3 regions of the Mahella australiensis 50-1 BON genome follow, and region 1 is predicted to be linked to each of the others. Evidence: riboswitches for the same ligand, from Rfam matches in the RefSeq annotation. Region 1 holds a riboswitch; each other region holds the start of a gene.

Region 1 (3,194 bases):
CTCTCGTATTTTTCCCTTAACATCCATAAAACCCCCTCAACGGATTATGAATTTTATTTATCAAGCATCATGCATTTATAAAAACGTAAACAAATGCATTTACTCATATAGCCGCATTTAACTGATTATATATTAAGGATATAATGAGTTAAATGCATAATTTTAATCTAAAACTTGCATAAAAGGGTTAAAATTAAGCGCCTCATCAGAACATACTCAAATGTTCTAATGACGCGCCGAACAAATCTATCTCTGCGCACTTGATCACGCCATTGTGTTCAAGTAATAATATTTTAACATGCAAAACGTAGAAATGCAAATATTTTTTTCAGACTTCTGCAATTCGTAATATATAACTGAAACGGGTGATATAAAGCGAGGTATATATGCCAAGCCTGTAGCAGGCATAGGCTTTATATCATTGCACGCGCTGAATTTGTTATATTACGAATTACAGTTCAGGCTTTTTAGGGTACGTTTGCCATTATGCGTGTGAATCCCTCTGCTTATTGGCAAATCGTTCCAACGCCTCCTCAAGATTCAAAACATCGGCCATATCATAAACGCCCTTTCGTCCGACAATAAATTTAGCTGCTTTAATAGCCCCTTTGGCAAATGCAGAGCGAGTAAAAGACTGATGCATTATCTCCACGCTATCTTCGTCGCTGGCAAACATTACCTTATGTACGCCAACTATACCACCGGCCCTGAGAGAATGTATGGGTATAATATTCGCTCCCCTTAAAGATATGGCGTCATTCTCAGTTAATATCTTAACACTATCCTCTATACCCCGCCCTTCGGATATGCTTTCCGCTATTTTTATAGCCGTACCGGATGGTATATCCTTTTTATCTTTAAAATGCTCTTCTATTATTTCTACATCATAATCATCCAATAATTGAGCTGCAATTTTGCACAAAAACTGTAACACATTTACACCAAGCGTAATATTAGGTGCTATAACCATACCTACCTTGTTTTGAACGGCTATGCTCCGAAGTTTCTGAAATTGTATATCGGTAAATCCTGTAGTTGCTATTACTGCATTTATCTTATTGCGTGCTAGCACTGTTGCATTCGTTATGCAAGCCTCTGGATTAGTGAAGTCTATCGCTACGTCAGGTTTAAAAATCCTTAATCCTTCATTTAGCAAGTTGCTGCCCATTACTTTTATGCCTGTCTCAGATATGCCTAATAGAGTTCCCACATCCTGTCCTATCTTATCACTGCCGGGCCTGCAAACGGCCATAACCAATTGAATATCCTTTCTCCCTATCATGTTCTTCGCTACTATCTTACCAGTTCTACCTAAACCTATCATACATGCTTTAACCATCTCTTACCTCCTTAAAATGACATTATTTGGACTTAAACATCGAATTTATATCCATATTATTACATCTAATGAGGAAAAATAAAACCGTGGAGTCAACCACGGCTTTATTATCATATAATCATATCACCGTTCACTCCCTTTCAACGCTTACGAGGTTAGCTGACAGGCTCGAGCTGAAAGAGTTGCTCTATCCTTTCGGAATACGCCTCATATTATCCTAATGGGTCCCCCGTTTTCCTATATTCAGGAAATTAAGCGAATCAAACTTGAGATGTTTATATTTTAATATTTTTCAGTGCTGATGTCAAGCAAATGTTACCTATAATTGGTATGGAAAGTCTTATATTATAGCCATAACATAAGTCCGAAAAAGGCGTTGCTATATGCAACGCCTTTTTAGTATGAGTCTTATACAGCCACTACTTCTTTTACCTCAGGTACGCTCTCTTTAAGCGTTTCCTCTATACCCTGTTTCAATGTCATCAGAGCAAACGGGCATGCGCCGCAAGCCCCGGTCAATTTGACCTTTACTACACCGTCACTTGCCACATCGACTAATTCCACATCGCCACCGTCAGCCTTTAAAGCCGGGCGTATTTTTTCCAATGCTGCTTCTACTTTTTCTTTCATAGGATTTATCCTCCTCTGCATAAAATAATCGGTCAGCATATATCGCTATATCGCTGTATGGGTATTATATCATACAAAACCTATCATTTCAATTATATTTTTATCTCACAACAATATTTACCAACTTATCCGGCACAGACACAACCTTTATGATGTTTTTATCAGCTATAGACGCCGCTACCTTAGACGACTGCATAGCCAGGATTTTCATTTTGTCCTCATCGGCCCCGGCAGGCATCATAACCTTATCGCGCACCTTGCCATTTACTTGCACCACCACCTCTACCTGCTGTTTTACCAGGGCATCGGCATCGTATATCGGCCATGCTTGCAGGTAAAGCGGAGCACCATGACCCGTCCTATGCCACATTTCCTCGGAAATATGTGGTACAAACGGAGCCAACAACAACAACAACGTTTCTACGGCTTCCATCATAACAGTCGATGGACTATCAGCAGTATCACTCTGATACATGGCATTAACCATTTCCATTATAGCACTTATAGCGGTATTGAAGTTATAGCGTTCGGCTATATCATCGCTGACCTTCTTTATAGTGTAGTTTATGATATAGCGCAACTCTTTATCCCCATCGCTTATTAAATCGGTTTCAGGCTTTCCATTTTCTACCCACTCTTTTACAGCATCGGCATATTGATCCACCAATCTCCATACGCGGTTCAAAAAGCGAAAGCATCCTTCTACGCTTTGATCGCTCCATTCCAAATCCCTTTCGGGTGGCGCGGCAAACAGTATAAACAGGCGTGCCGTATCCGCACCGTATTTATCCACTATGTCTTCCGGGCTTACTATATTGCCTTTGGATTTGGACATCTTGGAACCATCCTTGAGCACCATACCTTGGGTCAACAAATTGACAAATGGCTCATTCACATCTACTAGCCCCAAATCATGCAATACTTTGGTAAAGAAGCGCGAATATAAAAGATGAAGTATTGCGTGCTCTACGCCGCCCACGTATTGATCCACCGGCATCCAATATGATGCCTTCTCTTTGTTGAATGCCTCTTTATCATTCCTCGGATCGGTGTAGCGCAAATAATACCATGAGGAACATACAAATGTGTCCATGGTATCGACTTCACGCCGTGCTGGACCGCCGCATATGGGACATTTGGTATTCACGAAGCTTTCTGATGTAGTAAGCGGCGATTGGCCTGTCCCTGTAAATACTACATCGGTAGGCAGCATAACCGGCAATTG
Region 2 (3,194 bases), 1.3 Mb from region 1:
AGCTAAGCGATCCACAATTTGAGGGTCAAACCAAGGAAAAGCTTGGCAACAGCGAGGTCAGAGGCATTGTGGACAGTATAGTATCGGATGGTTTGAGCACTTATTTTGAAGAACATCCGTCCGTAACCAAGATCATAATAGAAAAAGCCATAAGCGCATTTCGAGCGAGAGAGGCCGCCCGCAAAGCGCGTGAGCTTACCAGGCGCAAGAGCGCGCTGGAAAGCGTATCGATGCCGGGTAAATTGGCTGATTGCAGCGAGAGAGATCCGAAGCTGTGCGAGATATTTTTAGTGGAAGGCGATTCGGCAGGTGGGTCGGCCAAGCAAGGCCGTGACAGGCGTTTCCAGGCTATACTGCCTTTGCGTGGTAAGATATTGAATGTAGAAAAAACGCGTTTGGACAGGATATTGTCCAATGAAGAGATAAAAGCCATGATAACGGCTTTTGGAGCGGGTATAGGCGAGGACTTCGATATATCAAAGCTACGGTACGAGCGCATAATATGCATGACGGATGCCGATGTGGACGGCAGCCATATAAGAACACTGTTGCTTACGTTCTTTTATAGATATATGCGTCCATTATTGGAAAATGGCAACGTGTATATAGCGCAGCCGCCGTTATACAAGGTTGAGAAGGGTAAAAAAGAGTATTATATATACTCGGACAGGGAATTGGAACAATTGTTGACCAGGATAGGGCGTGATGGGATAACAGTGCAAAGATATAAGGGACTCGGCGAGATGGATCCGGTACAGTTATGGGATACTACCATGGATCCGGCTAAACGTACCATGTTGAAAGTATCCATAGAGGATGCCATAGCTGCAGATGAGATATTTACCATACTTATGGGCGATAATGTGGAGCCGCGCAGGGAATTTATAGCCAGCAACGCACATCTTGTGAAAAACCTCGATATATAGACCGGGCAATTGCCCGGTTAATTTTTTATTAATCTGTGTAATAATTTCTTAATATTTGCTTAATAATTAGTAAAACGTACAATACGTGAGATAAATGAAGATAATCGACTTAAACGACCGGATTTGAGCTTTGACGAGCTATAAACGGAGTAATATAATAATATGCGTTGAGTAAAAAAACGACTGGCTGAATCCCTGCCTATAGCAGGGTACGGGGGAACTTTTGGTGGGGTGAATCCTTTTAATAGGTAGGGAATCCTTCGTTCCCGAACCCGTCAACTAACCTCGGAAGCGAAATAACGTAGGAGGAGTTGTGTTCAACGCAAATGAATGATTATAAGAAAGCTGTGGCGGCAGCTATTATAAGCGCAGGTTTTATTTTCAGCAGCGTTTTTGGTACAAGCGCTATGGCTGCATCACAAGGTACAGTGACCGGAAGCGGCGTTCGCCTTCGATCCAAGCCAAGTACATCTTCGAGTATATTGACCAACGCTTATAAAGGCGATAAAGTTACGGTAAAAGATAAAAGTGGCAACTGGTACAATGTGGTTTTTAACGGCAAGGCAGGATGGATGTCTGCGGATTACATAAAGATATCATCGGGTAGTATTGCAACGGCATCTCGTGGGAATACTGCGGTAGCTCCAGGCTGGGTAACAGCCAACGGCGGTTTAATACTGCGTAAATCTCCGAGCACATCGGGCGCAAGAATAACGGTTATGCCCAAAGGAAGCCAAGTGACTGTATTATCTGAGGAAAATGGTTGGAGTCAGGTGAAATACGGCAATTATAGCGGATGGGCATCTTCGAAGTACATAACGAAAACCAAGCCTGTTTCTAATGTTACATCTTCATCGCGTTCATCTTCGATTTCATCGCAGATAGTAGCTTTTGCCGAACAGCAATTGGGCAAGCCCTATGTGCATGGTGCGGCAGGGCCGAACGCTTTCGATTGTTCGGGTCTTACATATTATATATACAAAAAATTCGGATATTCCATACCACGTACATCTGACGGTCAGGGTTTCGGCAGCTATGCCCCCACCGTGGCCAAAAGCGATTTGCAGCCCGGTGATTTGATAGTATTCAAGAGCAGCGGCAGCGGTTATCATATGGGTATATACATAGGCGGCAATGAGTTTATACATTCACCAAATCCTGGTCGCAAGGTAGCAATAAATAGCTTAAATGAGTCATGGTATAAGAGCCATTACATACAAGCTAAAAGGGTTGTAAGATAAGAAGTATAATAGCAAAGCGGTGAGCGATGATCAAAGCTCGCCGCTTTTTTATGCGAAAATATGATATAATATATAGAAGAGTATGCAAACATATGGAGGAATATAGATGCCCGAAGAAGAACAAACAAAGGTTATAGAGGTAAATCTCGAAGAAGAGATGAAACATTCATACATAGATTATGCTATGAGCGTCATAGTGGGTAGAGCACTGCCTGATGTGCGCGACGGTTTAAAACCGGTGCACCGTCGCATACTTTATGCTATGAACGAATTGGGGCTGATGCCCGATAAGCCATACAGAAAATCGGCCAGGATAGTCGGTGACGTGCTCGGAAAGTATCATCCGCACGGCGAAGCTGCGGTTTACGATAGCATGGTGCGTATGGCACAGGATTTCAGCATGAGATATCCATTAGTAGACGGACATGGCAACTTCGGATCAATAGACAATGATCCTCCGGCGGCTATGCGTTATACCGAGGCACGCCTATCGCGTCTGGCTATGGAGATGCTCACCGATATAGATAAAGAAACCGTCGACTTTATACCGAATTTCGATGAAACACTAAAAGAACCGGTTGTATTGCCTTCGCGTTTTCCCAACCTTCTGGTCAACGGTTCAGCCGGTATAGCTGTGGGCATGGCCACCAATATACCGCCGCACAATCTTAAAGAAACCATAGATGCGGCTATAAAGGTAATAGATGATCCCGATATATCCATAGACGAATTGATGAAAACACTTAAAGGGCCGGATTTCCCTACCGGCGGCATTATAATGGGAAGAGACGGGATAAAACAGGCATATCATACCGGTCGCGGCAGAATAAAGGTAAGGGGAAAAACATCTATAGAACCTTTACCCGGCGGAAGATCGCGCATAATAGTAACCGAGATACCATATCAGGTCACCAAGGCTGATCTCGTTGTACAGATAGCTAATTTGGTAAAAGATAAAAAGATAGACGGAATAGCTGATATAAGGGACGAATCCGATAAAGAGGGCATGCGCATCGCCATAGATTTA
Region 3 (3,194 bases), 390 kb from region 1:
ATATAGGGGTAGTGCCATCCGATCCGAATCACGACAGATACAAGATATTGCAAGAGGCTTGCGAGCAATTGGGAGAATACGGGGATCAAGTGGGCGCGTATTTTGCTATAGAAACGGGGCCGGAAAAAACCGAGACCTTAAAGCGCTTTTTGGATAGCTTGCATAGCCGAGGTGTGCGCGTGAATTATGATCCCGCCAATCTGGTAATGGTTACGGGCGATGATCCTGTAGGGGGCGTGTATAATCTAAAAGACTACATAGTTCATACGCATGCGAAGGACGGCATAATGAAGAAAAAAACCGATCCTGAGATCATATATGGCTTTTTCGCTGATGGGGGTATAGAGGATTTCCGTATTGGCGATTATTTTGAAGAGATGCCGTTAGGTCAAGGTGCCGTGGATTTTCCAGCATACGTGAAAGCATTGGATGAGGTGGGTTATAAAGGTTTCTTTACTATAGAGCGCGAGGCGGGCGCTGATCCCGAGGCCGATATACGCCAGGCGGTAGAATTTTTGAAAGGTCTTGGGCTATAGGAGGCGATTGCTCATAGATTTAATCGATATAAGCGATATAGATAAAGAATCACCTATACCTATATACTATCAGATAAAGGAACGTATGAGGGCTCTCATAGAGGCTGGAGACTTAAAACCGGGCATGCAAGTTCCATCGGAGCGCGAATTATGCGATGAATATGGCGTGAGCCGTATGACCGTACGACAAGCCATATCCGAATTGGTTAAGGAAGGCGTGCTGTATCGTCTGCGTGGGAAAGGTACTTTTGTGGCCGAACCCAAGCTGGACCAGCCGATAATGCAATTGTCGAGTTTCAGTGAGGATATGCACAAACGCGGCATGCAAGCCGGGGCAAAAACCGTGGATATTAAGGCAGTACATGAGGATATAAGCCATGTGCGGAGAGCGTTGCGCCTGGAAGATGAAGAACCGGCGTTAAAAATAGAGCGTTTGCGCTTTGCCGACGGTGTTCCTATGGTATTTGAAGTCTCTTATTTTAGCTATAGAAGATTTTATGCATTGGAGAAGGCCGACCTCGAGCATTGTTCCTTGTATAATATATTGGAGCAACAGTTCGGAGCGCATCCGGTATCGGCTAAAGAGACTTTGGAGGCTGCATTGGCTGACAGCTATATAGCTTCTATGCTTGGTATAGAGGAAGGGGCGCCTGTGATAATGGTTATCGGTGTGACATACGATGAAGACGACGTACCGATAGAATACGTACGCTCTTACTATCGCGGCGATAGATACAAATTTTACCTGGAATTAAAACGCTAAATAACCATCAAGAATTCAAAAAGGGTATTGCATTTTGCTCTGATATATGGTAGTATAATAATACAATTAAATATGAAAAACGCTGAATTCCCGTCAGGGAAACGGGGGAACCAATTTTTGGGGTGAATCCGTAAGGTAGGGTTATCTCTTTCGACCCGAACCCGTCAGCTAACCTCGCAAGCGTAGGAAGAGGGAGCAGGCTATAATTTAGCTTGAGAAGTCACGGCTCTCGTTCGTGGCTTTTTTGTTCTCCCTCCATAATAAAAATTAAAAATTTTTAGGAGGGATTATTTTATGCCTAAATTTGCTGTCATAGGAGCCGGCAATGGAGGTATGGCCATGGCCGCCCATCTGGCGCTGAAAGGCCATGAGGTCAATCTATTTAACCGTACATTTGACAAACTGATTCCAATACAAGAGCAGGGTGGAATCTATCTTGAAGGACTTGTAGAAGGTTATGGACCACTTGAAATCGTCACATCTGATATTAGGCAAGCGATAAGGGACGTCGATGTCATTATGGTGACAGTACCGGCCGTTGGGCATCGCGATATAGCCCAAATGTGCGCTCCGTATTTGCAGGATGGTCAGATAATTGTGTTGAATCCGGGACGTACCGGTGGGGCCCTCGAATTCTCGCAGACGCTGTACGAATACGGTGTAAATGCCCGGATAACGGTGGCCGAAGCCTCGACTTTTATATACGCCTGCCGCAAGACTGGTCCATGCTCGGCTCGCATATTCGATATAAAAAAATCGGTAGAAATAGCAGCACTTCCATCTGTAAGAACGGGGTTGGTATTGGATGCGTTGAAAGAGGTATATCCGCAATTTGTTCCAGCCGAAAGCGTATTGGAAACCAGTTTCAATAACATAGGCGCTATATTCCATCCGGCGCCCACGCTGTTGAACGCTGCCCGTATAGAGACCACGGGCGGGGCATTTGAGTATTATATAGAAGGCATATCTCCGTCAATAGCTAAGATAATACAGCGTATGGATGATGAGAGAATGGCTGTGGCCAAGATGCTAAATGTAAAGTGCATGAGTGCCTTGGAATGGATGAGGGTGTCTTACGGTGTGGAGGCCGATGACCTGTACAGCGCCATACAGCAGAATAAAGGATATAAGGGCATAAAGGCGCCGTCCAATACAGATACGCGCTATATATTTGAGGATGTGCCGTACAGTTTGGTGCCAATATCAGCTTTTGGACGTATGGCAGGTGTTCCTACGCCTACGATAGATGCCATAATAGATCTAGCTTGCACCGTATCCGGCGTCGATTATCGGGCGTGTGGCAGGACTATAAGTAAATTAGGTATCGACGATATGTCGATGTATGAGATATATACTTATGTATACTTCGGAGACATCAGAAGGGGAGTGGTGGCATGAAACAGATGATAGCTGCGTCTATAGGTAACACGTTCATATAGCAGGTCCACTTAATTTTCTCGAATTGGCAAAACAATACGGGTATGAAACGCGCTTTTTAGGACCGGCTGTACCTTTGAGCCGTCTTATAGATGTTGTATTGTCTCAAAAGCCGGATTCAGTTGGCATAAGCTATAGGCTAACGCCTCAGACATTGGAGCCTTTATTGGAAGAACTCAAGGCTTTGATAGAACAATATGATTTGCAACATATAATATGGTTATTTGGCGGTACGCCTCAAAACTGCGAAACGGCCAAACGTTTCGGTATATTTGAACACGTCTTTGCCAAGAGCGGTGACGAAGAATCGTTGGCATATCTGCAAAATGAGGATATGTATAATGGGCAAATGACTTATGCATCTGATTTGATAGGGCGAATAAGAGAGAGCTATCCTTATCCGCTTATAAGACACCATTTCGGTTTGCCGTCGCTGGATATGACTATAACCGGTGTCA

The links. Region 1 has a riboswitch for cyclic di-AMP ahead of dapB (4-hydroxy-tetrahydrodipicolinate reductase). Riboswitches for the same ligand answer to the same signal wherever they lie in the genome.
Region 2: linked by a shared signal. The riboswitch ahead of MAHAU_RS00030 (C40 family peptidase) and the one ahead of dapB (4-hydroxy-tetrahydrodipicolinate reductase) in region 1 are both predicted to bind cyclic di-AMP.
Region 3: linked by a shared signal. The riboswitch ahead of MAHAU_RS10235 (NAD/NADP-dependent octopine/nopaline dehydrogenase family protein) and the one ahead of dapB (4-hydroxy-tetrahydrodipicolinate reductase) in region 1 are both predicted to bind cyclic di-AMP.

The regions. Positions count from the first base shown of each region.
Region 1 is NC_015520.1:1,801,188-1,804,381, forward strand. Features, by position in the region: gene MAHAU_RS08500 (class II glutamine amidotransferase) at 1-23, opposite strand, end outside; gene dapB (4-hydroxy-tetrahydrodipicolinate reductase) at 485-1,339, opposite strand; cyclic di-AMP (ydaO/yuaA leader) riboswitch at 1,469-1,607, opposite strand; gene MAHAU_RS08510 (NifU family protein) at 1,748-1,969, opposite strand; gene leuS (leucine--tRNA ligase) at 2,070-3,194, opposite strand, start outside.
Region 2 is NC_015520.1:5,240-8,433, forward strand. Features, by position in the region: gene gyrB (DNA topoisomerase (ATP-hydrolyzing) subunit B) at 1-926, shown strand, start outside; cyclic di-AMP (ydaO/yuaA leader) riboswitch at 1,102-1,236, shown strand; gene MAHAU_RS00030 (C40 family peptidase) at 1,253-2,167, shown strand; gene gyrA (DNA gyrase subunit A) at 2,274-3,194, shown strand, end outside.
Region 3 is NC_015520.1:2,186,584-2,189,777, reverse strand. Features, by position in the region: gene MAHAU_RS10245 (sugar phosphate isomerase/epimerase family protein) at 1-536, shown strand, start outside; gene MAHAU_RS10240 (GntR family transcriptional regulator) at 544-1,299, shown strand; cyclic di-AMP (ydaO/yuaA leader) riboswitch at 1,370-1,497, shown strand; gene MAHAU_RS10235 (NAD/NADP-dependent octopine/nopaline dehydrogenase family protein) at 1,594-2,697, shown strand; partial or broken gene MAHAU_RS10230 (methionine synthase) at 2,694-3,194, shown strand, end outside.